4 regions of the Shewanella mesophila genome follow, and region 1 is predicted to be linked to each of the others. Evidence: predicted binding sites of a transcription regulator. Region 1 holds the regulator's gene; each other region holds the start of a gene.
What was found. Region 1 encodes sigma-54, which starts transcription at its own class of promoters, with help from an activator protein. Its sites were predicted from a motif close to GTTGGCACGNNNNTNGNNT; they were not measured.
Positions count from the first base shown of each region.

Region 2: the regulator sigma-54 is predicted to act here: its motif matches at 3,221-3,239, upstream of glnA (glutamate--ammonia ligase).
Region 3: the regulator sigma-54 is predicted to act here: its motif matches at 5,965-5,983, upstream of flhA (flagellar biosynthesis protein FlhA).
Region 4: the regulator sigma-54 is predicted to act here: its motif matches at 6,014-6,032, upstream of K0I73_RS14885 (P-II family nitrogen regulator).

Region 1 covers NZ_CP080421.1:613,726-621,606, forward strand. The annotation lists gene rapZ (RNase adapter RapZ) at 1-786, opposite strand, end outside; gene ptsN (PTS IIA-like nitrogen regulatory protein PtsN) at 783-1,226, opposite strand; gene hpf (ribosome hibernation promoting factor) at 1,229-1,516, opposite strand; gene K0I73_RS02755 (RNA polymerase factor sigma-54) at 1,547-3,040, opposite strand; gene lptB (LPS export ABC transporter ATP-binding protein) at 3,169-3,900, opposite strand; gene lptA (lipopolysaccharide transport periplasmic protein LptA) at 3,897-4,439, opposite strand; gene lptC (LPS export ABC transporter periplasmic protein LptC) at 4,426-4,983, opposite strand; gene kdsC (3-deoxy-manno-octulosonate-8-phosphatase KdsC) at 4,980-5,531, opposite strand; gene K0I73_RS02780 (KpsF/GutQ family sugar-phosphate isomerase) at 5,534-6,511, opposite strand; gene K0I73_RS02785 (calcium/sodium antiporter) at 6,552-7,511, opposite strand; gene K0I73_RS02790 (ATP-binding cassette domain-containing protein) at 7,678-7,881, shown strand, end outside.
Region 2 covers NZ_CP080421.1:3,962,375-3,970,255, reverse strand. The annotation lists gene K0I73_RS17480 (aminotransferase class V-fold PLP-dependent enzyme) at 1-72, shown strand, start outside; gene ppnP (pyrimidine/purine nucleoside phosphorylase) at 202-516, opposite strand; gene K0I73_RS17470 (N-acetyl-ornithine deacetylase) at 638-1,462, opposite strand; gene glnA (glutamate--ammonia ligase) at 1,731-3,140, opposite strand; gene typA (translational GTPase TypA) at 3,509-5,335, shown strand; gene hemB (porphobilinogen synthase) at 5,464-6,441, opposite strand; gene K0I73_RS17450 (response regulator transcription factor) at 6,966-7,724, shown strand; gene K0I73_RS17445 (response regulator transcription factor) at 7,727-7,881, shown strand, end outside.
Region 3 covers NZ_CP080421.1:2,815,348-2,823,228, forward strand. The annotation lists gene K0I73_RS12425 (protein phosphatase CheZ) at 1-387, opposite strand, end outside; gene cheY (chemotaxis response regulator CheY) at 401-784, opposite strand; gene K0I73_RS12435 (RNA polymerase sigma factor FliA) at 827-1,546, opposite strand; gene K0I73_RS12440 (MinD/ParA family protein) at 1,539-2,420, opposite strand; gene flhF (flagellar biosynthesis GTPase FlhF) at 2,425-3,816, opposite strand; gene flhA (flagellar biosynthesis protein FlhA) at 3,828-5,927, opposite strand; gene flhB (flagellar biosynthesis protein FlhB) at 6,075-7,208, opposite strand; gene fliR (flagellar biosynthetic protein FliR) at 7,208-7,881, opposite strand, start outside.
Region 4 covers NZ_CP080421.1:3,344,258-3,352,138, reverse strand. The annotation lists gene fkpA (FKBP-type peptidyl-prolyl cis-trans isomerase) at 1-552, shown strand, start outside; gene K0I73_RS14910 (YacL family protein) at 719-1,093, shown strand; gene K0I73_RS14905 (response regulator) at 1,175-1,804, opposite strand; gene narQ (nitrate/nitrite two-component system sensor histidine kinase NarQ) at 1,860-3,563, opposite strand; gene nrfA (ammonia-forming nitrite reductase cytochrome c552 subunit) at 3,812-5,212, shown strand; gene K0I73_RS14890 (hydrolase) at 5,287-5,829, opposite strand; gene K0I73_RS14885 (P-II family nitrogen regulator) at 6,077-6,415, shown strand; gene K0I73_RS14880 (ammonium transporter) at 6,428-7,678, shown strand; gene K0I73_RS14875 (hypothetical protein) at 7,787-7,881, shown strand, end outside.

The DNA.
Region 1 (7,881 bases):
AGCGAGCTGGTCGGTGACATAGACAGATCTATGTTGGCCTCCAGTGCAGCCAATAGCGATGGTGAGATAGCTGCGATTGTTACGCTCAAGATGAGGTAGCCAGGTCTCGATAAGATTCTCTATTTGCCAAATAAACTTATTCACTAAGGGTTGCTGACTTAAGAATTGCTGTACTGGCTCATCTAGGCCCGTTAGTGGCCTTAGCTCTTGTTCCCAGTGAGGATTAGGTAAGAAACGTACATCAAACATAAAATCGGCTTCAGTGGGCATCCCGTATTTAAAGCCAAATGATTCAAAGTTGATCACTAACTCTTTATCAATGGTGCCAAGTAAGATCTCTCTTACTCTGTCACTTAAGTCATAGATGTTGAGGCTGGAGGTATCGATATAATGATCGACTAACTTAGCGATCGGCTCGAGCATTCTCCCTTCAAGTCTAATCGCTTCCTTCAGGGAGACTTGAGCACGAGATAGCGGGTGTAACCTGCGGGTCTCGCTGTAGCGTTTAAGCAGCACTTCATCTGATGAGTTAAGAAAGAAGCTTAATAATTCGATATCTTTCGGAAGGTTAGCAAACTGCTTATCTAGCTGGATATCTTGGGTCGGCATATTGCGAACATCGACACTGATGGCGACCAGATCGTTGCTGCCTTTAAGCTGGGCTAACAGTGACTCCATCATCTGCAGTGGCAGATTGTCGACACAGTAGTATCCGAGATCTTCTAACACTCTTAGTGCTACTGACTTTCCCGATCCTGAGCGCCCGGATACTATGACTAACTTCATTGGGTGATCACCTGATAGAGCTCTGCTTCATCTTGAGTTTTCCTTAGTTGTTTCATGATAACTTTATCATTTAACTTCTCAGCCATAGCGGCTAGTGTACTAAGGTGTTGCTCGCATTGATCTGCGGGCACGAGTAACGCAAATAAGATATCGACGGGCTGGTTATCAATTGCATCAAATGCGATTGGTTCAGCACATTTTATCAGCACGGCGACGGGTTGATCTATGTTGGTTAGTCGCCCATGAGGAATCGCAATACCATTGCCTATACCTGTGCTGCCCATTTTCTCTCTCGCCAGAAGGCTTTCAAAGATCTCTTGAGAGGAAAGGGTGGGGTACTGGACAGCGGCTAAGTCGCTGATAAGTTCCAGTACCTTTTTCTTACTGCCCGGAGTGGCGCAGGTTGTGCACTCCGGCCGCAGGATGGTACTAAGTTCCATCGTTAATGTTTAGTTTGCTTCTCTTTGTGTTTAATGACCTGACGATCTAATTTATCGATCAGGGAGTCTATCGCGGCGTACATATCCGCGTGTTCCGATGTTGCGAAGACTTCTCCACCTCGGAGATGTAACTTTGCTTCAACTTTTTGCATCAATTTTTCGACATTTAATACAACGTGGACATTATTGATCTGATCGAAATGTCGTTCAAGCTTTGTGAATTTCTCTTCAACATAGTTCCGTAGAGATTGGGTTATCTCAATGTGGTGCCCTGTAAGGTTTATTTGCATAAATTCACTCCTCCGGTTTCCAGTTGTTGATTACAAACTTTTACGTTGGTTCGATGGCGGTATCAACATAGCCTCTCGATATTTAGCAATTGTCCGTCTTGCGACTTTAATGCCTTGTTCTGCCAAAAGTTGCGCCATTTTGCTGTCGCTTAACGGCTTCTTCTGGTTTTCTGCTGCGACGAGCTTTTTGATAAATGCTCGTATTGCAGTAGAAGAGCACTCTCCGCCATCGTCGGTTCCCACATGGCTAGAGAAGAAGTATTTTAGTTCAAAAATGCCTCTCGGGGTGTGCATATACTTTTGCGTTGTTACTCGAGAGATGGTCGACTCATGCATTTCAACGGCTTCAGCAATATCGTTTAACACCATCGGCTTCATCGCTTCTTCACCAAACTCAAAGAAGCCTTGTTGAAAATCAACAATACAGTTAGTGACTTTTAACAGGGTTTCGTTGCGACTCTCTAAACTTTTCAAGAACCATTTAGCTTCTTGTAGGTGACCTCTAATAAATTGTCCATCGGCCTGACTCTTAGTGCTGCGAGCCATTGCGGCATAATGCTGGTTTACATTAATCTTAGGCATACTATCGGGATTAAGCTCTACGACCCAACGACCTTTTTTCTTCGTCACGGTGACATCCGGGATAACATATTCGTCTCGGCTGGCAGTAATAGCCAAACCTGGACGTGGATTGAGAGTCTGTATCAGTGAGATAGCATCGCGTAAATCGTCTTCTTTTAACTTAGTTTTTCGCATCAATAGGCGAAAATCTCTACCAGCGATAAGATCTAGATGTTCGCTAATCAACATTCTTGCATTGGCAATATGAGGGGTATCATTACCGTATTGTGCTAGCTGAATAGTTAAACATTCGCTGAGATCTCGCGCTGCAACGCCAACAGGATCGAAATGTTGGACGCGCTTTAGTACCGCTTCTATTTCATCCAGTTCAATTTCTGGATCGCCCATGGCCTCAAGAATATCGTCGCAGGTTTGAGTGAGGTAACCGCGTTCGTCGATGGCATCGATAATTGCGGTAGCGATGGCTAAGTCGTTATCAGAAAAGGGAGTAAGATTTTTTTGCCACTCGAGGTGTTCATACAAGCCTTCACTAGTTTCCCCTTGAAAAGGCATATCATCGTCGCGCATTGCCCCCGAACTGGAGTTAGGTGACGCTGTGTATACCTCATCCCATGTAGTATCAACTGGGAGTTCATCGGGCATGGAATCTTGGGTGAGCGCGTCGGATGTTTCTAAGCCAGAATTATCTTCACTCGAGTCGACTTGTAGCTTGTTTTCATAGTCGACCTCGTAGGTTTCATTGTTATCATTGCGCTCTTCTCGAGCGCCGTTGTCGGCGCCCTCTTGCTCCTCATCTAACTCTAAAAGCGGGTTAGATTCTAATGCCTGCTGGATCTCTTGTTGCAGCTCCAATGACGACAATTGCAACAAACGAATTGCTTGCTGTAATTGGGGTGTCATGGTTAAATGCTGACCCATTTTGAGCTGAAGTGACGCTTTCATCGTACTGCTATTCCCTTGTTTCTAATTATAAAATGAGAAAGCTTTGTTGGTGGCCTTAAGTCGTTAAAGGCAAATATTAATTATGTACGGCAAGGTATTTAACCTATGCCGATCGCTTATAAGATTAACTATAGCTTGAATTGTTCACCTAAGTACACTGCTCGTACTTGCTGGTTGTCTAAGATTTCAGCAGGAGTTCCCTCGGCAATCAAATTGCCATGACTCACAATGTAAGCTTTCTCACAAACATCGAGAGTTTCGCGCACATTATGGTCGGTGATTAATACACCTAGTCCGCGATTTTTCAGCTGTTCGATGATCTTTTTGATGTCGATAACCGATATAGGATCGACGCCAGCGAAGGGCTCATCGAGCAAAATAAACTTAGGATTAGCGGCTAATGCTCTGGCGATTTCAACTCGGCGACGTTCGCCTCCCGATAGTGCCATGCCTTGACTGTCACGAATATGAGTGATGTGGAACTCTTCGAGTAGATGTTCTAATTGCTCTTCACGTTGATCGTTGCTGAGTTCTCTTCGTGTTTGCAGTACTGCCATGATGTTGTCACGTACCGAAAGCTTTCTAAAGATACTCGCTTCTTGTGGCAGATAGCCAATCCCTTTACGGGCTCGCAGATGCATAGGGTCTAAGGTGAGGTCGTCTTCATCGATAAAGATACGTCCTTTATCGCTCTGAACTAGACCCACAACCATATAAAACGTGGTAGTTTTTCCTGCTCCGTTGGGCCCTAGTAGCCCCACGATCTGTCCTGTTCTTACGGTCAAACTTACATCTTGAACAACGGCACGGCTTTTGTAACTTTTAGCTAAATTGACCGCTTTTAATGTCATATCTGTCATTGCTTTTCCTGCTGCTTAGGTTGCTCTTCAGCGGGAGTTTTCGGGACTTCTTGGTAATTCTCAGGTTGAATAATAGTGATCACTCGATCGTTACCCGTGCTTTCGGCAATCAGTTGCTGTTGCTCAATATTGTAACGGATCTGGTCACCCGTCACTTGGCTGCCTTCTTGTTCAAGAGTGGCATTACCTATCAGTATCAGAGTACGGCTCGATAGTTCGTAGCGGATCTCTTTGGCGCTGGCTGAAGCTGGCCGTCCATTTTCCATCACTTGGGTGTATGTTGCGGGATTTCCCGTCGCGACCAGGATTTTGCCATTGCTGTTTTCTTTGCTAAATGCACGTAACTCATCTGCTAGGATCTTTATTGAGCCTTGGGTTACTTCAACTGGGCCATTGAAGATAATCTGATTATTCTTAATATCGGCTTCTTGGCTAGCGGCAGAGATCTTAACCTCTTGCAGTAGATCATTGTCCTTGGCTGTGCTACCTAAGCTAACTAGGGTTAGCGCGCAAGCAAGAATAAGGTTATTTAGTTTCATATGTTCCTTCTACCTGACTAGTCAGTCGTACATTTTGTGCATTCAGGTCAGCATGCAAACCTTGGCCTGTGATCAGAAAATCTTTACCTGTAATTCGAATGGTGCGGTCTGAGGTCATGATCATAGTATTTAGATCGAGTTCCAGATAGCTTGTCTCAATGGTTTGGATCGGTTCTTCTGGGCTAATAGCATCAATGATAACATTATTTTCTAGGGTTACTCGTCCGCTATTTTTATCTAAGGTACCTTTGGTTGAGCGTAAGCGCCATTGAGCATCACCATTTGCAGGATAGACTAAGTAAATGGGATCTGAAAAATAGGTCATATCTCGGTCGGAATAATACTCCATATGGCTTGCCGATACGCGACTGTTGATATTGCCTTGCTCGTTATACTGCACGCTTTTTAAGTCGTTGACGATATAATCTGGACGCTCAGATGCATCGAAAATCTGGTCGTTAGCCCCACGTTTTGTCTGCACCTGCCAGTAGAGGATTAATGCCGCACCAAAAAACGCTAAAATCGCCAGCGTGACTCTATTCATATACTCATTCCGTGCGCTGACTCAAACTTATCTTGGCTGAGTAAAATAAGATCCGTTAGCTCTCTAAGTGCGCCGTGTCCACCTTTAATCGTGGTGACCATATCGGCGTGTTGTTGCACATAAGGATGGCCATCGGCGACACAGACGGATAAGCCGACTTGCTGCATCACTGGCAGATCAACCATGTCATCACCTATGTATGCGACTTGCTGTGGGGTGACTTGGTAGAGCTTTAGCAACTCTTGATAAGGCACCATTTTATCATCGACGCCTTGATAGATATGCGTAATGCCAAGGGCTGTCATACGGTCTTCAACAATGCGTGATTTACGCCCTGTGATAATCGCAACCGGAATATCACTTGTTAGCAAAGAGCGCACACCGTAGCCATCGCGAGTATGGAAGGTTTTAAGCTCATCGCCAGAATTGCTCATATACACTAGCCCGTCAGAAAAGACGCCGTCCACATCGCAGATAAGCAGTTTAATCTGTTTTGCTTTTTGCCAGATCGCATCAGCGATTGGGCCGTAAAAACCTTGATGAGCCATGATTAAATTACTCCTGCTTTGACCATATCCAGCATATTGAGTGCACCAATAGGTTGTTGATTAGTATCGGTAACAATCAGGCCATTTATCTCTTTCTCATCCATGATTTTAAGCGCCTCAGCGGCCAAGATACCATCACCGACAGTAACACAACCCTGGGTCATGACTTGGCTAATAGAGGTGGTTCTTAGGTTCACTTCTGCATCGATCACTCGGCGCAGATCGCCATCGGTAAAAATACCCACTAATCGACGGTTGTCGTCAATGACGGCCGTCATGCCCAAACCTTTTTTCGATATTTCATATAAGGCTTCGGTGATACTGATATCTTGTGATACTAGAGGTAGGTTTGCACCTGTGTGCATTACATCGCTAACTTTAAGTAGTAGTTTACGACCTAGGCTGCCACCTGGGTGCGACAAGGCAAAATCATCTTTAGTGAAGCCACGGGCTTGTAGTAGCGCAACGGCTAACGCATCCCCCATGACTAAGGTCGCTGTGGTGCTTGAAGTGGGAGCTAATCCAAGCGGGCAAGCCTCCTCTGGCACTTCGATACATAAGTGCACCACAGAGTGTTTGGCCATGTTCGAATGAGGTTTACCTGTTACAGCAATAATGGGTAAGCCCATACGCTTAATGACTGGCATTAAGGTTAATATCTCGCTGGACTCCCCAGAGTTTGAGATCGCAAGCACGATATCGTTTTCACTGAGTACACCTAAATCACCGTGACTTGCTTCACCTGGATGAACGAAGAAAGCTGGCGTGCCTGTACTGGCTAACGTGGCAGAGATCTTATTGCCGATATGGCCAGATTTCCCCATTCCCATGACAATTACTTTTCCTGTGCAGGAGAGGATGAGTTGGCACGCTTTAGCAAATTCGATTGAATCTACGTATTGATAAAGATTGTCCAACGCATTGCGCTCGATATCGATAACATTGCGTCCCCATTGACGTAATTGTTTTGCATTTACCATCTTGTTCTCTCTTTGTTGTCAGCTGGTGCTGAACGTGAAATTAGGATAGAAAAAGTACCGCTTGGTACGCAACAAAAGTCACTAATAACACCCCTCCATGCCAAGGTTTTAACTGGCGATCCTTGCCCGTTAGCAGAATGAGTATGGCTAAGGCGCTACTTGTCGCTAATACCATATAAAAGTCTCGAGTGCTGGCAGACGCATCCACCGATCCTGGTGCGATAAGCGCTGGCAGTGCCAGTACCGCTAAAATATTAAATAGGTTTGAACCAACAATATTGCCAATAGCAAGGTCGTCTTCCTTCTTTAAAACGCCAGCAACACAGGCGGCCAATTCGGGCAAACTGGTCCCTACGGCAATAATGGTTAGACCTATCACGAGATCGGAAAGGTGGTACGCCTTTGCAATACCAACGGCACCTTGCACCATCCAGTCTGCTGACAGCGGCAGCAATACAATACCAACGACAAGCCAGAGCATAGCTTTAGCGGTTGGCACCCCTTGGGGGATTTCGCTCTCGGCTTCCTCGACAAATGGGTCAGATTCTTTGTTCGTGACCGCATGCCAAATAAGATAGCCCATTAAAGAGAGAAACAGTGCCATTAATATTCCCCCTTCGATGCGAGTCAACTGACCATCGAATAGGAAATATCCAGCAAGTAGCGTTGCCCCAAGCATCATGGGGATTTCACGTTTTAGGGTTTGAGAGCTTACCGATATCGCACCCATGAGTGCAGTGATCCCTAAAATCAGGGTGATATTGGCGACGTTTGAACCTAATACATTACCAATGGCGGTATCTGTCATGCCTTCCATTGAGGCGGTGGCTGCTACAAACATTTCTGGTGCTGAGCTTCCCATGGCTACAATTGTTAAGCCAATAAGCATAGGTGGCAGCCCTAAATTACGAGCAAAAGCTGCAGCGCCATAGACAAATTTATCGGCACTCCATACTAGGGCACCCAATCCTGCAATCAGTAGAAAAATATTAAATAGCATTAAAGTTCATTATTGTTTGGAAGTCTGCCGCGCATTTTCGCTGGATTTGAACAAAATTGAAAGTATTGAGGCAAGATAGTGTCGATTCGGTTGTGCACAATAGGTCAATTACGTACAATTTGTCTCTTTTTCTGTCGTTTTACCATGGAACACATTAGGCCTTACTATGAGTAATGAACAGGTAAATGATAACGCTAGGCCCCTAGTCGAGATCACCAATCTCGGTTTTAGCCGCGGATCTCATGTCATTTATGAGGATGTTAGCCTGTCTATTCCTAAAGGAAAGGTGACCGCTATCATGGGCCCAAGTGGTATAGGGAAAACCACATTGCTCAAGCTCATTGGCGGGCAATTACAGCCTCAGCACGGC
Region 2 (7,881 bases), 970 kb from region 1:
ATTTCGCCCCATGTCTACAATACCGAGCAAGATATTACCCACCTATTACAGGTGGTAAAACCTTACTGCTGATCTGCTTTCGTCTCTGGGTATTGTAATTTTAGAGGGAAGTTTCGTTGTCATGAAGTCGCTTGAAGTCAGTAGCTAGAAGTAAGCCGCTTGATCTAAGCGGCTCGAATGAAACGGCTTTAATGACGTCGGTTAGTCTATGTACTGGCAGCAGTACTGGGCTATTTCAGTACATCGAATGCTAAAGCTGACTTGTGCGGCTAACTGGAATTCACTCCCCGCAGCATAATCCACCCATTCGTTGGTATCGGGCAGCAGTACCGACAGACTGCCTGCAGTAACTTGCATAATTTCGCCTACGGCGGTGGAAAATTGATACTCTCCCGGGAGCACCACACCCAGTGTTTGCTTACTTCCATCTGCAAATGTGACTGTGCGGCTGGTGACTTTGCCATCAAAATAGATATTGGCCAGTTTTGAAACGGAAACTTGGGTAAACTCCTGCATAGTACTTCCTATTTTTTCTGAGATAATAGGGTGACTATATATCTGAATAAATGGAATATCTATTCAAATTTAAACTAGGTTATAGCTCCCGCTAGCTGCAACAACAGATGTCGCCTGAGGATCACTGTTTTTCGAGCGTCAGTTCGATAAAACGTCTCATAATCGCGGCGTTAGCAAGTATCCGTTGATCGAAACTCTGTAGGCCTGGTGTTTCACTACATACACCGACACCAGCCCCTAGACGAACCAGAAATGCTTCGAAGGAGAGGTCGAAATGATTAAAAATAATCCCATCTTTTACTGGGCAGTCATCGATTTCACCATCTTGGGCGATTGGAAAAAACTGACCTAAGGTGTCACGTAGATGTTTACTAAATGAACCAGGATTTTGATTGGCTTCGAATGAGTAGATATAAGTATCTGTGAGTAACACATCCTCATGGCAGGTTAAGATGCCATCTTTACTGGCCGCTTGTAATAGTTGTGAATGCTCAAGCAATACCTTGCCTTCAGCAGATGTGTCATCATTGCTTTTACCTCGGCCATTATCTAGTACGAAACCTCGGTTAGGGTTTTCTCCTAACTGATTGAATCTATGACCACGTTTAAACCCAGTTGGATTGACCAAGGGTAACAGACTGAGATTAATCTGCTGAAATAACTCTGGCTCTAGTTCATTTAAAAAATACAGCATGCCCCAAGGACCCGCCGCTTCTTCGCCATGAAAACCTGCACTGATTAATAGTGATGGTTGGCCTGACTTTTGAGCCGGAGATTGATAAAAATTAACCGGAAAATCACCTGTCTCTCCTAACTTTCTTTCCTGCAGCCCCAAGCGTGAGACCTGCTCAGACAAGCGAGCATAAAAGGTATCGATATCGTTACTGTCGCAACTAAAAATATCACTTTTCCAGGTGAAGCATTCAAAAGGAGAACGGATAGACATAATTGATTCTATGGTAGATTAACGGCCTGCTCATCATAGCAGTTTGGCGATAAAGATAAATCATTTTAACTATGGGAGTGAGTGAAATTTTATGCTTAATTTTACGGAAGTCGCATCACTACTCTGCTGTTAATTTTTGCAACAGCGATTAGGGTAAGCCCGTGAACTATCACATCGCTAAATGCATTGGCATAACTCTTTTTAAAGGGGGATTTTTGTGCATAAAAAAACCGCCTATTTAGGCGGTTTTTATTATTGATTTAACTGATTACAAGCTGTAGTACAGCTCGAATTCAACTGGGTGAGTCGTGCGAGAAACACGCTCAGCTTCTGCTGTTTTCAGTGCGATATAAGAGCTAATAAAATCTTCGCTAAATACGCCGCCCTTAGTTAAGAACTCATGGTCAGCAGCTAGGTTCTCAAGTGCATTCTCTAGAGAGGTTGCAACTTGTGGGATCTCAGCCGCTTCTTCAGCTGGTAGATCATAAAGATCTTTATCCATCGCTTCACCTGGGTGGATCTTGTTTTGGATACCGTCAAGGCCAGCCATTAGTAGTGCAGCAAACGCTAAGTATGGGTTAGCGGTTGGATCTGGGAAGCGGGTCTCAATACGACGAGCTTTCGGGCTTGGTACCACAGGGATACGGATAGAAGCAGAGCGGTTACGTGCAGAGTATGCAAGCATAACTGGTGCTTCAAAATGTGGAACCAAACGCTTGTAAGAGTTAGTGCTTGGGTTAGTGAAAGCGTTAAGCGCGCGAGCGTGCTTGATAATACCACCGATGTAGTAAAGTGCTGTTTCACTTAGGCCCGCGTACTTATCACCAGAGAACAGGTTAACACCGTCTTTCGCTAGTGATTGGTGAACGTGCATACCGCTACCGTTGTCACCAACGATTGGCTTAGGCATGAAGGTCGCTGTTTTGCCATATGCGTGTGCCATGTTGTGCACAACATACTTAAGGATCTGAATTTCATCAGCCTTTTCAGTTAGGGTGTTGAAGCGAGTCGCGATTTCGTTTTGACCCGCAGTCGCCACTTCGTGGTGATGCGCTTCAACAACTTGACCCATCTCTTCAAGTACTAGACACATAGCGCTGCGCAGGTCTTGTGAAGAATCCACTGGTGCAACTGGGAAGTAGCCACCTTTAACAAATGGACGGTGACCCGTGTTGCCATCGTCGTAGTGAGTACCTGAGTTCCAGGCCGCTTCTTTAGCATCTAGCTTAACGAAACAACCTGACATGTCGGTACCAAACTTAACATCGTCAAATAGGAAGAATTCTGGCTCTGGACCAATCAATACTGTATCTGCGATACCAGTAGAGATGAGGTACTCTTCTGCTTTCTTAGCGATAGAGCGTGGGTCGCGGTCGTAACCTGTCATAGTGCCAGGCTCAAGAATGTCACAACGAATAAGTGCAGTCGTTTCTTCGGTGAAAGGGTCCAATACAAAAGTAGTTGGATCTGGCATTAGCACCATGTCTGACTCATTAATGCCTTTCCAGCCAGCAATTGATGAACCATCGAACATCTTACCGTCTTCAAAGAAATCGGCATCAACCTGGTGAGATGGAATAGAAACGTGCTGCTCTTTACCTTTAGTATCGGTAAAACGCAAATCAACAAACTTAACTTCAAGTTCTTCTAGTTGTTGTAAAACTGATTCAACTGACATTCTAAAGTCTCCGAGTAGGGTAGAGGGGATGCCCTTCTTTATAATTCAACGTAGCGCTTAACGCGGTTCTGGCCAATGTATAGCTAGACTCGTGCCAATTTATTAACTTATTGATTAATAATGATTTGAATAGAAAGGTGCAGTCCAGGCTCTGCGGCTTTGCACCATATTGGTGCGTTAGTTGCCTTTTTATGGTGCAATCACCATCTTGGTGCGCACCATGATAAACATGACTATTCATAGCTGACTAAAAAATAATCCTGTGCGAGAGCCCTCGGCTAGAGTAGAATGGCACGTTTTTTATTGCAACAGCTATTATTATTAGCTGTTATCAATACCCTATTTTTTTGATGGTAAGAGGTTTATCCGTGTTAGAGAATTTACGTAACATCGCCATTATTGCACACGTTGACCATGGTAAAACAACCTTGGTTGATAAGTTGCTGGCACAGTCTGGAACCCTTGAAACTCGAGGAGAGGCCGCTGAGCGGGTGATGGATTCGAACGATCTTGAAAAGGAGCGTGGAATCACGATTCTTGCAAAGAATACTGCCATCAAGTGGAACGATTACCGCATCAACATCGTTGACACCCCTGGCCACGCCGATTTTGGTGGTGAGGTAGAGCGTGTTCTGTCTATGGTTGATTGTGTATTACTACTAGTTGACGCGGTTGATGGCCCAATGCCACAAACTCGCTTCGTAACTAAGAAAGCATTCGCTCAAGGCTTAAAGCCAATTGTTGTTATCAACAAGATTGACCGTCCAGGCGCGCGTCCTGATTGGGTTATCGACCAAGTATTCGATCTTTTCGATAACTTAGGCGCGACTGATGAGCAATTAGACTTCCCAATCGTTTACGCTTCAGCGTTAAACGGTTACGCAACCTTAGATCCAGATGAAGTTGGTGTTGATATGACGCCGCTTTTCGAAACTATCGTTGAAAAAGTTTCATTCCCAGATGCAGATTCGGAAGGTGACTTCCAGATGCAGATCTCGCAACTTGATTACAACTCATATGTAGGTGTTATCGGTGTAGGTCGCATTAAGCGTGGTAGCGTTAAGACTAACCAGCAAGTGACTATCGTCGGTGCCGACGGTAAGACGCGTAACGGCAAGATGGGCCAAGTATTAGGTTACATGGGTCTAGATCGTACAGAAGTTGAAATTGCTAACGCGGGTGACATCGTCGCGATTACAGGTCTTGGTGAACTTAAGATTTCTGACACCGTATGTGCGACGACTGCTGTAGAAGCATTGCCACCGCTTTCTGTTGATGAGCCGACACTGACCATGACCTTCCAGGTCAACACTTCACCATTTGCTGGCAAAGAAGGTAAGTACGTGACTTCACGTAACATCCTTGAGCGTCTAGAGCAGGAATTAGTGCATAACGTTGCACTACGTGTTGAAGAGACTGACAGCCCAGATCGTTTCCGCGTATCGGGTCGTGGTGAACTTCACCTTTCAATCTTGATTGAAAACATGCGTCGTGAAGGTTACGAGCTAGCCGTTTCTCGTCCAGAAGTGATCATGAAAGAGATCGATGGTGAGATGTGCGAACCATACGAAACAGTGACAGTTGACGTTGAAGAAGAACATCAAGGTACTGTTATCGAGAAGCTAGGTACCCGTAAAGCTGAAATGAAAGATATGCAGCTTGATGGTAAGGGTCGTGTCCGTATCGACTTCGTTATCCCAAGCCGTGGCTTAATCGGTTTCCAAACTGAGTTCTTAACTGCAACTTCTGGTACTGGTCTGATTTACCACACATTCGATCATTATGGTCCAGTTAAAGGTGGCGATATTGGTCAACGCGCTAACGGCGTATTGATCTCTAACGCAACGGGTAAGGCACTAACTTTCGCACTATTTGGTCTACAGGACCGTGGTCGTCTGTTTATTGGTCATGCGACTGAAGTGTATGAAGGCCAAGTTGTTGGTATTCACTCTCGTTCTAACGACCTAACAGTTAACTGTCTTAAAGGTAAGCAGCTGACTAACATGCGTGCATCGGGTACCGATGAAGCGCAAGTGCTAACTACGCCAATCAACTTGACCCTTGAGCAAGCGCTTGAGTTTATCGATGATGATGAGTTAGTAGAAGTTACGCCGTTGAGCATTCGTGTTCGTAAGCGTTACCTAACAGAGAACGATCGTAAGCGTCATAACCGCGGTTCAAAAGACGCTTCTTAAGTTTACTGAGTCATCAAGCACTATTTTGGTGCAGCGATGAGTAAGCGATAAGTATTAAAAAAGCCCTGAACATGAAAGTGTTCAGGGCTTTTTGTTTCTGAGGGACTTTACCGATTGGTATCAATATTTTATTCAGCTAACCACTGGGCATATTGTTTGGTGTAGTAACTCACAATGAGATCGGCTCCAGCGCGTTTTAAGCCAACAAAGGTTTCGGTTACCACAGTTCGTTCATCGAGTGCACCTGCGAGCGCCGCAAATTTAATACCGGCGTATTCACCACCGACTTGATATGCCGCTATAGGCAAATAGGTTTCTTGTCTTAAACGGCTGATCACATCTAAGTAAGGGGTTCCTGGTTTTACCATCAGAATGTCGGCGCCTTCGGCTTCATCTAATGAGGCTTCGAGTAGTGCTTGACGACCGTTAGCATAATCGAGTTGGTAGCCTTTCCTATTCCCACTGAGTTCACAGTCTACAGCGGCTCTGAATGGGCCATAGAAAGAAGAGGCGAATTTTGCAGAATGGGCCAAAATTGCGACGTGTTGAAAACCAGCGTTATCGAGTCCTTGCCGAATGGCCTTTACCTGACCATCCATCATCGCCGACGGGGCTAACATATCGGCACCAGCTTTAGCAGCGGTTATCGACTGTCTAACTAAGTTTTCTACGGTGACATCATTATCGACTTCGTTGTGGTGCATCACACCACAATGACCGTGATCGGTATATTCACAAAAACAGATGTCGGGTATCACCATCATCTCGGGGGCGATAGATTTTATGGTTTTAATCATACGGGCAAGTAAGCCATTGTCGTTCCACGTATCGCTTCCCGATGCATCTTTGGTGTGTGATATACCAAAGGGCATGACATAGCGAATACCGAGTGACTGTAGCTCGTAAATTTCATCGGCTAGGCGGCTTTCTGGAATGCGACTTATACCGGGTAAAGTTGCAATTGGTATGGCTTGCTCGATCTGTTCTTCTATGAAAATCGGATGGATCAAATCGGTTAATGAAATATGGCTTTCGCGCAATAGATTGCGCATAGTTTCAGAGCTACGTAGACGTCTCAAGCGGCGCAGTGGAGGTGTGCTTAACATGGAGTACCTTATTACAGATATATGAGTGAGAGGGTTTGTTTCAGAAGAAAATCTTAATACTTACAATGCTCTGACCTTACACTCAATATAAGGTTCCACATTCAAGATTATTCCATGTGTTTCTGTGATCTGCACATAGCATTGATTTTGTTTAACTCAACGTCCAGCTAGCTTAGTGCTATAGGTTTGAGGTTGGGCAGTCCAAGAAAATTGTTATTAATGTACTTATCACTGGGGCATATATTATCAATAAGGCAAATAGGCACAAAAGAGAGGCTCGTAGGGCGTGAGTAAGCAGAAGTATAAAACGTAGCACGTCAAAGTTACGTCAAAACTAGAAGGATTAAATATAAAATTTATGTTTTTGTTGTGCAGTTAGAAGTTCCACACCATAAGCGTTTATCCAATATCATTAATTGCGTAGACTTATCGTCATCAGTTTAACAATTGTAACAAAGTTGTTTGATGCGGTGCATGCTAAGTGCCGCCGTAGTGGTTTCTGATAGCGCGTATGTGGTGTAAAAATGGAACGTTTAACTCAGCTGCCTATAACGAAAGCGGAAGCAACCCCAGCGATTGCCAGTACTGTACTCGATGATATCAAGCGGCCAATAGCCTCACATGGCTTTGGTGGCTTCTGGTTCCAAGGCATAGCTAACAGTGCTTATGAAGACTATCGTGAAAATAATCGCGGCAATTTACTGACACGGCGCACGCTACAAAGTGCTGCTGGCGTATTGGCGTCATCACCGACGGTGCAACAACTGCATCAACAATATCTGGCTCGTGTCGCCGCAACAGATATTAACTTTGGCGAAGCTCTGTGCCTAAAGTCTCCCTATTGCTATGTGTTTGAAGAAGATGGACAGCCTAATAAAGCCAAAAAACTATTTAATCGATATGGTGTTAATACGGTCGTCAGCTGGCCGCTGAAAAACTTTGCTTCGAATGCTTGGAGCGGTCGATTCACTTTACTTGCTAAACATGATTATAAGGACCTAAATCTGACTGGCTTAGAGGTTACGCTTAAGCAAGCCCAAATGAATTTATTTGAACATTTTCATGATCAAATAAATCCCTACCGTCAATATAAGTTATTTAATCAAACCGCGATTAAAGCATTGGAAATGGCTGCGACTGGTTTACATAATCATGAAATATCACAAGAATTACACATTACCGTTCGTGGCGTAGAATATCACCTAGAATCTATGCGAAATAAGCTGTCAGCTAGCAATCGTGCTAATTTAGTACACATTGCACATCAACTGGAAATTATATAATTATGTTAGTGCTTCTTGTCGAAGATAACCGTCTACTTGCTAAAAATATTATTCATTATTTAGAACTGAATGATATCGAAACGGATTATTCTGAGACGCTCGCACAGGCTGAGCAGGCGATAATAAAGCGTAACTTTGACGCTATTATTCTCGACCT
Region 3 (7,881 bases), 2.1 Mb from region 1:
ATCTCGCTTCATTAATCGCTCCCAAGACGGCTTAACGGCTTTTACATTCGACGTTAAGGCATCGGCAAGAGGCAGAGACTCTTCAACAGCGTCCATGGTCTTATTGGCGGCTTGCTCAGTCATGTCGATAACATAATTTAGACGTTCTTTTGCATCTGGAATCTCACTATTTGCGAGCTCAACCAAACGACCATCTACCTGAAAGTCCACAATAGCGCTGTGAAGTTGACGCGTTAAACGTCCCACTTCGTCAAACAGCTCTTTTTGAATTGGACTGGCAATCTCTCTAATTATCTCATCAGCTTGCGCTTGTTCATTGGCTTCGAGCAACTCAACGAGTTGCTTAGCCTGCGCCAAACTGATCAGCCCTGAAGTATCTGCCTGCATAGCTAAACCTTGATTAACCGAGTCGTTCGAAAATTTTGTCTAACTTCTCTTTCAATGTCGCAGCAGTAAAAGGCTTCACCACGTAACCATTAACACCGGCCTGAGCCGCTGCAATGATCTGTTCCCTTTTTGCTTCCGCAGTTACCATCAATACCGGAATATGCTTAAGCTCATCGTCGGCACGAATCGCCTTCAACAAATCAATCCCTTGCATACCGGGCATATTCCAATCGGTAACGACAAAGTCAAAATCACCTTTTTGTAGCATAGGCAATGCCGTCGAACCATCATCTGCTTCCTGAGTGTTGTTAAAACCCAAGTCTCTTAACAAGTTCTTGATGATACGCCTCATTGTTGAAAAATCGTCAACGACGAGAATCTTCATATTCTTGTCCAAGGTTTCCTCCGCGGAGCTGCTTTTATATTGCTCATGTAATCGTTATATTTTGGTCCAGTGCTTAAGTTTAGCTTTCAGTCTAAGCATTGCCTGACTAAGTATCTGGCTAACACGAGACTCACTAACATCAAGAACGGCACCAATCTCTTTTAAATTTAACGCTTCGTCATAATATAACGACAAAACTAAACCATCTCTTTCTGGTAATAATTTGATGGCTTCAACTAAGGCGGCATGAAATTGATCTTCAGCTAACGCCTCAAAAGCATCATCCTGATGTCCATCATCTTGGCTAACGACATCGACCGATACACCAAGATCTTCAATTCCAACTACTTTTCCAACTGATACATCATTAAGAATATGATGGTACTCATCGAGCGACATATCAAGTCGATCTGCAATTTCATTATCTTTTGCATCTCGTCCTAGCTCTTGTTCTAGCTCATCAATCACCTGAGCGACTCGTCTTTGATTGCGATGAACAGAGCGGGGAACCCAGTCTCCGCGCCGTATTTCATCAAGCATTGAGCCTCTAATTCTAATGCCAGCAAAGGTTTCAAACTTCGCCCCCTTACTGCCATCAAATTTGGTTGACGCCTCTAACAATCCCATCATACCGGCTTGAATTAGATCATCTAATTGAACGGAAGCTGGCAAACGAGCTAATAAATGGTGAGCAATCCTTTTAACCAACGGTGCATACTGTTCAACGATAGACGTCTTATTATCTAAACAAGTATACGCAGCGGCTTTACTCACTCGCACGATCCTCTTGATATTCAGGACGTTGCACTAGACGTTCAACAAAGAACTCCAAGTGCCCACCAGGCTGTTGTGGTACGGGCCAACTAATGATTTTATTAGCTAATCCGTGATATGCAATTGATGCAGGCGATTTAGGAAATGCTTCTACAATCAATTTTTGTTTACGAACGGATTTACGAAGATTTTCATCAAATGGAATCGTTGCTACCAACTCTAAAGCAACATCGAGGAAGCGATCCGTTACTTTGCTAAGTTTAGCAAATAACTCCATTCCTTCGCGTAAACTTCTAACCATATTAGCAACAATTTTAAATCTAAATACACCATGTTCACGACTTAAAATCTTAATTAGCGCATAGGCATCTGTGATCGACGTGGGCTCATCGCACACAACAATTAACACATCCTGTGCGGCACGCGAAAAGCTAAGCACCATATCTGAAATCCCGGCCGCAGTATCAACCACTAAGATATCAAATTGTGTCCTCATCTCGCTAAAAGCACGAATAAGACCAGCGTGTTGCGCCGCGGTTAACTCGACCATAGCCTGAGTACCAGAAGTAGCAGGAATGATACCTATACCTTTAGGGCCTCTCACGATAATATCATCGAGATCTGCATCACCGGAAAGCACATGGGACAGATTACGTTCGGCCCTAAGGCCCAACATCACGTCAACGTTCGCCAATCCAAGGTCAGCATCAAGCACAAGCACACGCTTGCCTTTCTCTGCCAACGAAACCGCGGTGTTAATGGATACGCTAGTTTTACCTACGCCACCTTTACCACCGGTCACGGCGATTACTTTTACTTTTTCGTTATATGGTTGATTCATCATACGTAAACCGCTTGCTTGATCCCGACTCATTGTTTTACTCAAATGCATAGGCCTGCTCATGAGACCTTTCAATGTTTCTTATTGGTTGCTCTTTCTTATCTAGTACTGAAAGCGCTTGATTTGCCAATGCTAGTGTATCTGCAACCTGCATATCTTCTGGAACTCTTTGCCCATCAGTAACATAACTTAATGGTAACCCACTTTGGATCAATACACTTAATGCAGGTGCTAATGCGACAGACTCATCCAGCTTGGTTAATATCGCTCCCGATAACGGGATTCTAGCGAACTGTTTTACCGAATCTTCAAGCACTCTTCTTTGACTTGTTGATGACAGTACCAGATAACTGCGTATAGGTAATCTGCTATTTGCAGTTAAATTATCTAGTTGCTGAAACAATCGCACATCTCGCTGCCCCATTCCTGCCGTATCTATCAATACTAGCTTGCGATTACGAAACTGATAAAGTATTTGTTCCAATTCATTTAAATCATGAGCCTGCTTTACCGGACACCCCATTATTTTGCCATAGGTTGCCAATTGCTCAAAGGCTCCAATGCGATAATGATCGGTTGTTATCAATGCAACTTGATCTGAACCATGATGTGCGGCAAATCTTGCGGCTAATTTTGCGACACTGGTCGTCTTTCCAACCCCAGTTGGACCGACGAATGCTACGACACCTCCCTGACGCACAATATCATCCCCTTGATTATCTAACATGTTTGCTAGACTTCTTGGCAATGTTTTGATGAGTTCGGCAGGGGAATAATGTTCACTCAGATTTGAAAGCTTACTCGCGACTTCCGGTGAAAACTCCGCATCAAGCAAACGACTCTCTAACATAGCCCCCACAGGGTCAAGACGACTCTTCTGCTCAGTGATAAGTGAAGTCACCTGATGGGTTAACAAATTTCGCAAAGATGCCAACTCCTCACGCATTAAGTCTAATTCTGCACTAACTGGCGCCGTCTTCTCTTTCTTATGATTAAAGCTCGTTTTGGCTTCATCTAAACGAGGCATCTTAGGTTCATCATGAGGGGCTTGTAATCCCTTCGCCCATGCTGGCATGTCTAATTCTTCATTACTGCGATTTATCTGCTGATTAACGCGGCTTTGTTGACGCTCAAGCAAGGCTTGCAGGGAATCGGCTACTGGAGCAGGTTGTTTTTTTGACTCGGTTTTTACCGGTTGACGACCGATAGACACTTTCTCTTCGGCGAGATCTAAAAAGGTCGAGGCAGCATTAGCTGAAGCAGGCTTAGTTGCCGCGGGCTTGGGTTCGTCGTAATCGACTGCAGCTACAATTTCGATGCCACCGGTGACTTTTTTATTTGACATAATAACGGCATCTGAACCTAACACTTCTTTGACTTGGGCCAGAGCCGAGCGCATATCTTTTGCTAAAAAACGTTTAATTTTCACCTAAATACCCTCTACTGGCCTACCGCAGACACGATGCGGATTTGTTTTTCATCAGGCACCTCTTGGTAAGAGATCACCCGTAAATTTGGAATGGTATGTTTAACAAATCGTGACAGTGTCGAACGTAACATACCAGAGGTCAGTAATATCGCTGGCTGACCAACCATCTCCTGGCGCTGGGATGCATCGAGTAGCGATTTTTGCATCCGTTCTGCGAGGCTAGGTTCAATATTTGGCCCTTCACCCCCCGTAGCCTGCATTGACTGATGCAACATCTGTTCCAATTCTGGCGCCAAAGTAATGACAGGTATTTCAAGCTCTGGGCCGCTTATTTCTTGTACGATCATACGTTTCAAGGCAATACGCACAGCGGCGGTCAATACTTCGGTGTCGTTACTCTTAGGACCGTACTCTAACAAGGTTTGTACGATTGTCTTAAGGTCGCGTATCGATACCCCTTCATTAAGCAGGTTCTGCATCACTTTCACCACAGTACCAAGCGACATCACATCAGGAATAAAGCCTGTCACTAGCTTAGGTGAATGCTTAGCCAGCATATCCATAAGCTGTTGAACCTCTTCATAACCAAGTAGTTTAGATGCATTATTGGTCAGTAATTGGCTCAAATGTGTTGCAACTACCGTGGCAGCATCGACTACCGTGTAGCCTAAGGTTTGCGCGTGCTCCCTTAACTCTGGCGCAATCCACACCGCCTCTAACCCAAACGCAGGATCGGTTGTCTCAACACCATCGAGCTTACCGTAGACTTGACCAGGGTTAATCGCCAATTCACAATCATGACGGATCTCCGCTTCACCCGATGCAACGCCCATTAAGGAAATGCGATAGGTGTTTGGCGATAGGTCTAAGTTGTCACGAATATGCACAGCAGGCACTAAGAAACCCAGCTCCTGCGACAGCTTTTTACGTACGCCCTTAATTCGACCTAACAACTCTCCACCCTGCCCTTTATCTACCAGAGGAATAAGTCGATAACCGACCTCTAAACCTATGGTATCGACATGCTGTACATCATCCCAACTAAGCTCTTTAGGTTTAGCGTCCCCCGCTGGTGCGGTCGACGTTTTGGCGAGCTCTAGCGCTTTTTGACGGTCCTTATTTTGCTTGTTATGAATAAAATATGCGCCGCCAGCGGTCGCTAAACCGAAGGTGAGAAATGCAAAATGAGGCATGCCGGGTACTATGCCCATAATAAGCAAAACGCCGGCGGCAATAGATAGAGACTTTGGACTATCGAACATTTGGCTCATCACCATTTGCCCCATATCGCCAGATTCATTCTGGCGTGTGACCATCAAGGCTGCCGCTATTGATAACAATAAGCCAGGGATCTGCGCGACAAGACCATCACCAATCGTCAATAGGGTATAAATCTCTACTGCGGTTGAAAAATCCAACCCATGTTGGGCCATACCGATAACAAAGCCGCCCAATATATTGATGACCAAGATCATAATACCGGCGATCGCATCACCCTTAACAAACTTAGAAGCACCGTCCATTGCGCCATAGAAATCGGCTTCTTTGGTCACCTCTGCACGGCGAATACGGGCTTGATCTTGATTAAGTACACCTGCATTTAAATCGGCATCAATTGCCATTTGCTTACCAGGCATAGCATCCAAGGTAAAACGCGCACTCACTTCCGAGATACGCCCAGCACCCTTAGTCACTACGGCAAAGTTAATGATGATCAAGATCAGGAATACCACTAGACCAACAGCATAGTTGCCCCCGATAACCACAGAGCCAAACGCCTCGATCACTTTACCTGCAGCATCCCCACCGTTGTGGCCTTCGAGCAGTACAATTCGCGTAGAGGCGACGTTAAGCGCCAAACGCAGTAGGGTAGCGACTAAGAGTACGGTAGGAAACGCAGCAAAATCGAGGGGACGATCGGAGTAGATAGCAACCAATAACACCACAAGCGCTAGCGCAATATTGAATGAAAACAGAATATCGAGCAAGAATGCAGGCATGGGCAAAATGATCATGGCAAGTGCTGCCAATACTAATACTGGTGTGCCGACACCTTTAAAATCAGCAGGTTTAACCTGCTTAATCTGACCAAGAGTTGCTTTAAAATCCATCAATTTCGCGCCTAAACTTTGACATCTAGATCTCTAAAAGCAAAAACTGAGCCAATTTAAGTTGATAATTGATCTATATCTAATCACATAGGCATAAAAGAAATAAATGATTGAAATGACGCAATGTGCATGGCTTGAGAAGCCAAATTAATATTTCAATTCATCGGGAATAGGCTGATTTTGCGGGATCGGGGTCGGGCGTTTGCCCCCCTTTTGCTGATATTGTCTTAATTGGAACACATAAGCGAGTACCTGAGCGACCGCAGTAAACAGACCTTCAGGGATCTCTTGCTCTATCTTAGTCGTATGATATATCGCTCTTGCTAGCGGCGGCGCCGATACAATGGCGACATCATGCTCTCTGGCGATTTCTCTGATCTTAAACGCCACCTCATCAACGCCTTTGGCTAACACATAAGGTGCTGCGGCCTTTGTAGAGTCATACTTAACAGCAACGGCATAATGCTCGGGGTTAACCACGATGACATCAGCATTAGGCACCTCAGTCATCATACGGCGCTGAGCCATTTCCCGCTGCATTTGACGCACCCGACCTTTAACCTCAGGTTGGCCCTCAGTATCTTTATATTCGTCTTTAATTTCTTGTTTGGTCATACGTAATTGTTTGTTATGGTTCCAAATTTGAAAGGGAACATCGATAACGACAATGATAACTGTGGATGAACAAAGAATAATAAACATCCAAACTAATAGGTCTAGCGCATTATAAACATTGCTCGGAAGATGACCTTGAGACAGAGTTAAAATATCGAAAAAATAGTAACGTAGAAGAAGGTATGCCATGATAGCAACCACTGAAAACTTAGCGATCCCTTTAGTCAACTCGACTAAGGCTTGAACACCAAACATACGTTTAAAGCCACTCATAGGGTTCATCTTACTTCCCTTAGGCATAAAAGCCTTAACAGAGAAAGTGATCCCACCAATAACTACATTGCCTAAAAATGCAACAAGCGCTAAGAAGCCGATAAAACTGGCCATCGGAATAGCAAGCTCACTGCCCACGACCTGCCATACATTAAACATGCTGTTAGTATCAAAAATGGCAGCCCTATCCATAGTGAATAGCTTTTCCATCAGCCTGACTAGCGCAGCCCCAAGATCGGGACCAAGCATGGCAAAGCCGACTGCCGCCGACATCAATACCGCAGAAGTGCCTAGCTCTTTGGAACGAGCAACCTGACCTTTCTCTCGCGCTTGTTCACGCCTCCTGGGGGTGGCCTCTTCGGTTTTTTCTTGACTAGAATCATTCTCAGCCATCAGAAACTCCCATCCGTACTGCACTGCAACTCAAGAATATTACAGAGCAATAATTGTGCCGAATGCCAAACCTCATCAAAATGCGCCATGATTGGTGTCAATGTTAACCATAAGATGATCAAACCGCTGACCATGGTTACCGGGAAACCGATAGCAAAAATATTCAACTGTGGTGAAGCTCTCGTCATAACACCGAAGGAGAGGTTAATTAGCAGCAAGGCAACGATAGCCGAGATAGACATAGTCAATGCCGCGCCAAACATATACGCGCCCCATTCAGCCAGCATACGATAACTCGCGATAGAGATGCCCTGAGTCGATACGGGAATGGTATCGAAGCTTGCGACTAGCATACGGATCAATACAAGGTGACCATCGACAGCAAGAAAGATCATCGTCGTCAATAACAGAAAAAAGTTACCAATAACCGGCGTTTGTTGGCCCGAGCTAGGATCGACCATAGAGGCAAAACCTAAACTAGTCTGCATACCAATAATCTGCCCTGTCAGCACAAATGTTTGCATGATAAGCAGGGTCACAAAACCCATTGTCACACCGATCAAGATCTGTTGCGCAGTAACAAAAACCGCCGACAATGAGAACAAGTCAACATCGGTATTGACGGGTAAAACTGGGGCTATCGCAAATGTGATGGCAACGGCAAGTAACAGTC
Region 4 (7,881 bases), 1.6 Mb from region 1:
ATTACTGGTTTTAGTAATGGACTTAATGACGAGCTGAAGCTGACTGAAGAAGAGATGCAAACGGTTCTTCAAAGTTTAGATGAAACCTTGAATCAAAAACGTCAAGCTCAAGCTGCGGCTTTAGCTGAAAAAGCACAAGCAGAAAGCAAAGCTTTCCTTGAGGCCAATAAGGCGAAAGAAGGTGTTGTTACGACTGAATCGGGCCTTCAATATGAAGTGTTAACACCAGGTACAGGCGAAAAGCCTGCTGCAGAAGACACAGTTGAAGTCCATTATGTAGGTACGTTAACTGATGGTACTGAATTTGACAGCTCTATTGCACGTGGAGAGTCTGCAAAGTTCCCATTAAACCGCGTTATCCCTGGTTGGACCGAAGGTGTGCAACTAATGTCTGTCGGTGCTAAGTATAAGTTCGTTATTCCTGCTGAGCTTGCTTACGGCAACCGCGACACAGGCACTATTCCAGCTAATTCAACTTTGATTTTTGAAGTCGAATTACTCTCTATTGAGAAAGCGTCAGCGCCAACGGCTGATGCCGCTGCAGCAAAGTAACAAGCCATTGTTGAACAAAAAAGGACGCATAGCGTCCTTTTTTATGTCTGGAATTTAGTCGTTTGATAGCGCTTTTGTCATCAGGTTGGTTTACCGCGCGAGATAACTACGCATTTCCTATTAGCTTGAGTTAAAATTTGCACATAGTTATTTTGGGATTTTGGTTATGGAATATGAATTTCGCCGTAATACGTTAACTGGCACGTTAGTCGCCAACTTTTCGATGGACCATGAGATCATGGGGCTGTGGTTCGTCGATGAGCTGGGTGAGGACAGTCAATTATGTCAGCAATTACAAAACACTATATTACTTTTACAGCAAAGTGCAATAAGCGATAAACGTTTTGTGGGTAAGGCGATTTCGATTGAACTCGATAGTGAACAAGTTCGTGTATTTGCTAATGTGTTAGAGATGGAAGATGAGGTTGAACTCGATGAATCCATGTCTCTCTATGATGGCGAATCAGAAGCTTTTTGTGGTTTAGAGGATTTTGCTGCCGCCTTGGATAGTTGGCAGGCATTTATTAAGGACAGTCGCTAAGACTGGCATTAAACCGAAATAATAAAGGCAGCGTTAGCTGCCTTTATTATTTAAAAACCATCAAGGTTCAATTGACTGAGTTTATTGATTTAGGTAACGCACCGCCATTTCTGTACGAGATTTAGCATTGGCTTTTCTGAGTAAGTTTTTTACGTGAACCTTTACGGTTCCTTCGCTGATATGGAGTTGCTCGGAGATCACTCGATTGCTTTTGCCTTCTGCCAGCAATTCTAAAATCTGTAACTCTCTAGGCGTTAAGCTATCAATCCAAACTTGCTCATCTTCACTATCTTTAAGCTCATAGAGGAAATCCTCAACAGATTCAGAGATCACTCTGTGACCTTGCATTGCATTTTTAAGCTTTTCGAGCAATAAATCGGGCTCAGTATCTTTAAGTAAATAGCCGTCGGCTCCTGCTTTTACCAAGCGTACAACATCTTGTTTGGCATCTGATACGGTGAGAATAACGATGCGGCTGGTAACCCCTTCTTGCCGCAGGGCATTAAGGGTATCTAGTCCGGTCATTCCTTTCATATTGAGATCGAGTAATACGATATCTGGCTCATCTTCAGCAGTGGCAGATAGCGCATCTAATCCGCTACCCGCTTCGCCAAAAAGAGTAAAATCAGTGTCTGACGCGATGAGTTGGCAGATCCCTCTGCGTAATAAAGGATGATCATCGACAACGAGTACTGAGTAAGGTTTGCCCATTTTTAACTCTCCAGCGGCTGTATGCTGTATAAAAAATTAATGTGTTCTACCTAGACTATTGGTCAGGTGCTTTTTCTGGCGGAAAGAGTAAGGTTACTGTGGTGCCGCCATTTTCATTGCTAGAAAAGTCTACTATACCAGAAAGCCTGCTGGCGCGCTCATGCATGATCCCAATCCCAAAATGTTGATCTCGTTCTTTTAATTTATCGACGCCAACACCATCATCGCTGATACTAATGCGAACATTAGCATCTTGGGTCACGCAAGAAATTGCGATATGTTTGGCATTGGCATGCTTAATTGCGTTTAGGGTCGCTTCTCTGGTGAGCTGCAATACGTGTATATGTTGATGCGCGCCGAGTAATTGCATCGGGAGCTTATAGTCGAGTGTGATCTCGGCTGTTGATTGGCTGCGGAGTTGATCTAGCATTGCCTCTATCGCATGGTTAAGATTCGGATCATTTATGGTTAAGCGAAATGTGGATAGCAACTCTCTAAGCTGCACGTAGGCCGTATTTACTCCCTCATTGATCTCGCTAAGCTGTTGTTCTACTTGAGGGCTACGGCATTGATCGTTTAAGCCTTTAGATAGCAGGCTAACTTGGATTTTTAGAAATGAGAGCAGTTGTCCTAATGAGTCGTGCAACTCCCTTGCAATTACGCCTCTCTCTTCCATTAAGGCTAACTGCTGACGCTGTTCGCTCGCGTTATAGATAACAATTGAACGAGCAAGCATGATGGCGAAGTTTTCAAATAGTGCATGATTTATCTCTCCGTTTGCTGCGACTTCGAGATACCCTAGCTCATTCTCAGCGAATTTTAGCGCAAAGCGTATCTTTGCTATAGACGAACGCGGCCAGCCACCATCAGCCTCGATACAGAGCTGTTCATCCTCATCTTGTACTATGATAACTCGGATAAATGTGCTCGGTTCATGTGCTCTTAATTGGTTTAGAGCCTGTCTTATCGTATTTTTTTCAAGCTTACCTGAATGCAACATGACTAGGTTGTCATAGAGTAATTTAAGTTCATTGTTGGCTCGGGTTAATGCGAAGGTTTTCTCCTTAACTTGATTCTCGAGATTGTCGTATAGGCTTGATAGCTCTAGAGCACTCGTCGCCAGCGCATTGCTAAGCGCACTTAGTTCTATATATTCGCTTTGAGGTACATCGACATTAAAATTCCCCTTCGATATGGTGTTAGCTGACTCCATTAGCTGATGCAATGGTTTGACGACTTGTCGCTTGGTATAGCGGACGGCGAAAAAGGCGATCAACAACATTAGGCTTAAGCCGGCAATTTGGCTTGCGGTGAGTAGTTTTAGCTTAAAGGCGGCATGTTGTTCAGTCTCAAGAACCAGAAGATCGATCGTATCAACAAAATCCTTGAGTGCAGAGGCATAAAGGCGAGAATTTTCCTCTTCAATATAACCCTTCATCACCTTCCACTTTTGAATCACTAACAGGTACTGCTCTCCCAGAACATCGGGTGTCATCCAGCCTAATGATCGCTTAAGTGCATCGGAATAGAGGGTTGTTTCGAACTCTTTAATTTTCTCATCGGCATCTGCACTACCTGAGTTTGCATAAAACATCAGGCGGTAACTCTGCATCCGCAAAGATCCTGAGGCATTAATCGCTCTAGCGTCACCTAAACTGTATGCCAAATTGGCGATAGCAAAAGTTGCCAGTCCGCTGGAAAGTAAAATAAAGGTTAACATTAACCCAAAAATTGTGGAGGTAAGACTACCTTTCTTCATCTATTAGAACTCATTAATTTATCTCAGAATTTTAGTGATTATCCGCTACACCGCTTTATTAGTCTTTGCTCATAAAATTAACATATTAGCAAAAGTGTGATGTACAACACATTCACATTATGATCTAACTCAAACTTTACCTCGGATACCCCATAAGAGGTATATTTTAAGTAGGGGTTAAAGGCTAACTTTGGCCATGGAGATGATGTGGTTATTAAGACTACAATAAAAAGTAACACGGAGATGAGATGGTGAAAACATTAACTAAGAAAACCTTTGCACTAAGTGCCTTGGTCGCGGCAAGCCTTATGGCTTCAGGCGTGATGGCGAGCGAAAAAACAGAGCCTCGTAATGAAGTTTATAAAGATAAGTTTTCGAAGCAGTATGACAGTTGGCATGACACTGCAGAGAGCAAAGAAGTCGTCGACATGCTTGAGAAAGTGCCTAGCTTAGTCGTACTTTGGGCTGGTTATGGTTTTGCCAAAGACTATAATGCGCCACGTGGCCACATGTATGCTGTCACCGATGTTCGCAATACACTGCGTACCGGTGCACCTAAGTCAGCCGAAGATGGTCCAATGCCAATGGCATGTTGGTCTTGTAAGAGCCCAGATGTGCCTCGCGTGATCGAAGAGCAAGGTGAAGATGGTTACTTCACTGGTAAGTGGTACAAAGGTGGTGCTGAAATCGTTAACACTATCGGTTGTGGTGATTGTCACGAGAAAGGCTCTTCTAAGTTACGTATGTCTCGCCCATTTGCCGAGCGTGCAATGGCGACAATTGGCACACCATTTGATAAAGCGTCTAAGAAAGATAAGCAATCTATGGTTTGTGCTCAGTGTCACGTAGAGTACTACTTCGAGAAGACTAAAGACCGCAAAGGGTTTGTTAAGTTCCCATGGGATATGGGCCAAACTGTTGAGCAGATGGAAGTCTACTACGATAACATGGAGTTCGCCGATTGGACTCATGCCGTATCTAAGACGCCAATGTTGAAAGCACAGCACCCAGGTTATGAAACTTGGAAGCTTGGCGTACATGGTCAGAACAATGTGACCTGTGTTGATTGCCATATGCCTAAAGTTAAAAATGCTGAAGGTCGTAAGTTTACCGACCATAAAGTAGGTAACCCATTTGACCGCTTCGAAGAGACATGTGCTACTTGTCACTCTCAAAGCAAAGAGTTCATGGTTAACTTGACCAAAGAGAAGCAAACTAAGGTTAGTGATCTTAAGGCTCGCGCTGAATCTCAGTTAGTCAAAGCTCACTTTGAGGCGAAAGCGGCATGGGATGCCGGTGCGACTGAAGCTGAAATGAAGCCAATTCTTATGGATATTCGTCATTCACAATGGCGTTGGGATTATGCAACAGCATCTCATGGTGCTGCAGCTCACGCGGCAGATGAAATATTGCGTATTCTAGGTACTTCAGTCGATAAAGCTGGTGATGCCCGAGTTAAACTCGCTCAGCTACTTGCTGCTAAAGGTGTTAAACAGCCTGTTGCAATTCCTGATGTATCTACCAAAGCAAAAGCACAAGCTGCGCTAGGTATGGATATGAAGAAGATGAACGCTGCGAAAGAAGAGTTCAAGAAAAATACATTACCTAAGTGGGATGAAGAAGCTAAGAAGCGCGAAGCAACTTACTAAGTCATACTATTTAGCAAAAGTGTTTTAGTAAAAACCCTGGTTAGATAACCAGGGTTTTTTTATGCCATTAACCCCTATTTAATCATCTTAAGTAAGGCTTTAAAGCGTTCGCCGCTAGCGTGCTGTTGAAGTTCAAATAGCAAAGATTCACTGTTAGTCACTTTGGCGCCGTACTGGGTCATCATCTGAATACCAAGTTGCTTGTTCTCTGCTGTTCGAGAAGATACGCCATCGACTACCACGTTGACCTCAAAATCATTATCTAATAGATCTCTACATGTTTGATAAACACATACATGAGTCTCAATTCCCGTCATTAACACCTGCTTGCGATCATGACTGCTCATGGCTTCACGGAAAGCTTCACAATGCCATGCACTAAAATGAGCTTTAGCTATCGGATGATGCTTGGGTGATAGTAATGTCTGAAGATTTTGACTCGTTGAGCCGAGTTTATCAGGCAGTTGCTCAAGCCAAACAATTGGGATCTCAAACAGTTCTGCTGCCTTTATTAAGGTTTCTAACTTGCTTGTCATTGCTTCAGCTTGATGCATGATCTGGGCAAGTTTGCCCTGAACATCGACGATGACGAGTACACAATCCTGTGGTGTTAACATAGCGACCTCCTCTTTTTGATGTTCCATCATACCGATAACGCCATTTTTACCAATCCGTCATAGGTCGAATAAAAGTTGCCCATTTCTTGTGCGCTAAGGGCATGCTTGCACCTTTTTAGTGCATAACTTGGTTTGTACCTTAGGACGCAATAAGTTAACAGTATGTATTATATATGTTTTTAATTTTGGCCTAATGATTGAATTGTTTTTGCTATAACAAAACTACAATGACGAGTCGGAGGCTGGAATGAAATTAATCAGCGCAATAATCAAACCATTTAAATTGGATGATGTGCGAGAAGCAATAGCTGGGCTGGGTATAGAAGGGATGACAGTCACCGAGGTGAAAGGATTTGGGCGCCAAAAAGGGCACACCGAACTGTATCGCGGAGCAGAGTATCAGGTCGATTTCCTACCTAAGGTAAGACTGGATATCGCTACCAAAGCTGAAAATGTTGAGCATCTGATTGAGTCGATTGTTTCAGCCGCGCGAACCGGCAAGATTGGCGACGGTAAAATCTTTGTCACGGATCTGGATCAGGTTATCCGTATCCGTACTGGCGAACTCGATAACGAAGCACTTTAGGGGGATTAGATAATGGAAGAGTTAAAGGCATTGGGCGCAACAGTAACAGAGTTGCGATTCGCACTAGATACATTCTACTTTCTTATTTCTGGTGCGTTGGTAATGTGGATGGCAGCGGGTTTTGCCATGCTTGAAGCTGGGTTAGTTCGTTCTAAAAACACCACAGAAATTTTAACCAAAAACGTATGCCTATACTCTATAGCATGCATCATGTATTTGATTGTCGGTTATAACATCATGTACGTCGACAATGCAGAGGGCGGTTGGCTGCCATCGCTTGCTAGCTTAATTGGTTCTCAAGCTGGCGATGCCGATCATGCGTTGGAGTCAGACTTCTTTTTCCAAGTGGTGTTTGTCGCTACTGCTATGTCTATTGTGTCTGGTGCCGTAGCAGAACGGATGAAGTTATGGTCATTCTTAGTCTTCTCAATTTTTATGACGGGCGTCATCTATCCTGTTGAAGGATATTGGACTTGGGGTGGTGGATTCCTCTCTGAAGCCGGTTTTGTCGATTTTGCTGGTAGTGGCATAGTCCATATGGCGGGAGCTGCGGCAGCGATTTCAGGTGTGTTATTGCTTGGTGCTCGAAAAGGCAAGTATGGCGCAAATGGCCAGGTTAATCCTATCCCTGGTTCTAACCTTCCTATGGCGACGTTAGGTATGTTCATTCTATGGATGGGGTGGTTTGGCTTCAACGGTGGCTCTCAGCTGCTGGTGTCTGATGTTGAAAATGCATCGGCAGTTGCCAAAATTTTTGTAAACACAAATTCAGCCGCTGCATTTGGTTCTGTCTCTGCGTTGATCGTATGCAAAATGGTCTGGGGCAAAGCCGACTTAACTATGATTCTTAATGGTGCGTTAGCTGGTTTAGTGGCTATTACCGCCGATCCTCTCTCTCCTTCACTACCTCTCGCTGGTGCGATAGGTTTGGTTGCTGGTGGCATTGTGGTGTTCTCAATTGTGATGTTCGACCGTATAAAAATCGATGACCCAGTTGGTGCTATCTCGGTTCACGGTGTTGCTGGTTTGTTTGGATTGGTGATGGTGCCTATGTCAAATGCAGATGCAACTTTAGTGGGCCAGTTCTATGGCGCCGCAGTGATTTTCGCTTGGGTATTTAGTGCGTCATTTGTAGTTTGGTACGCACTTAAGTTGACTATGGGGATCCGAGTTACCGAAGAGGAAGAGTACAACGGTATGGATGCGTCTGATTGTGGTATCGATGCGTATCCTGAATTTGTATCGCTAAAGAGTGCTAGCTAATCGTTTAATCTAGTGTCATCTCTACCAGGGCCTTTGCTATTCACGCAAAGGCCCTTTTTTATGTATGATGGGCTATTGATGACTGTCACTGTTGAGTGGAGAGTGAACATGAGAGTGCTAGCATTGTGTATTGGCTTATTTTTTGTGTCAGCGGTTCATTCTGGTCAAGTGGTTGTTCGCAAGTCTAGTGAGCCGTTTGATGC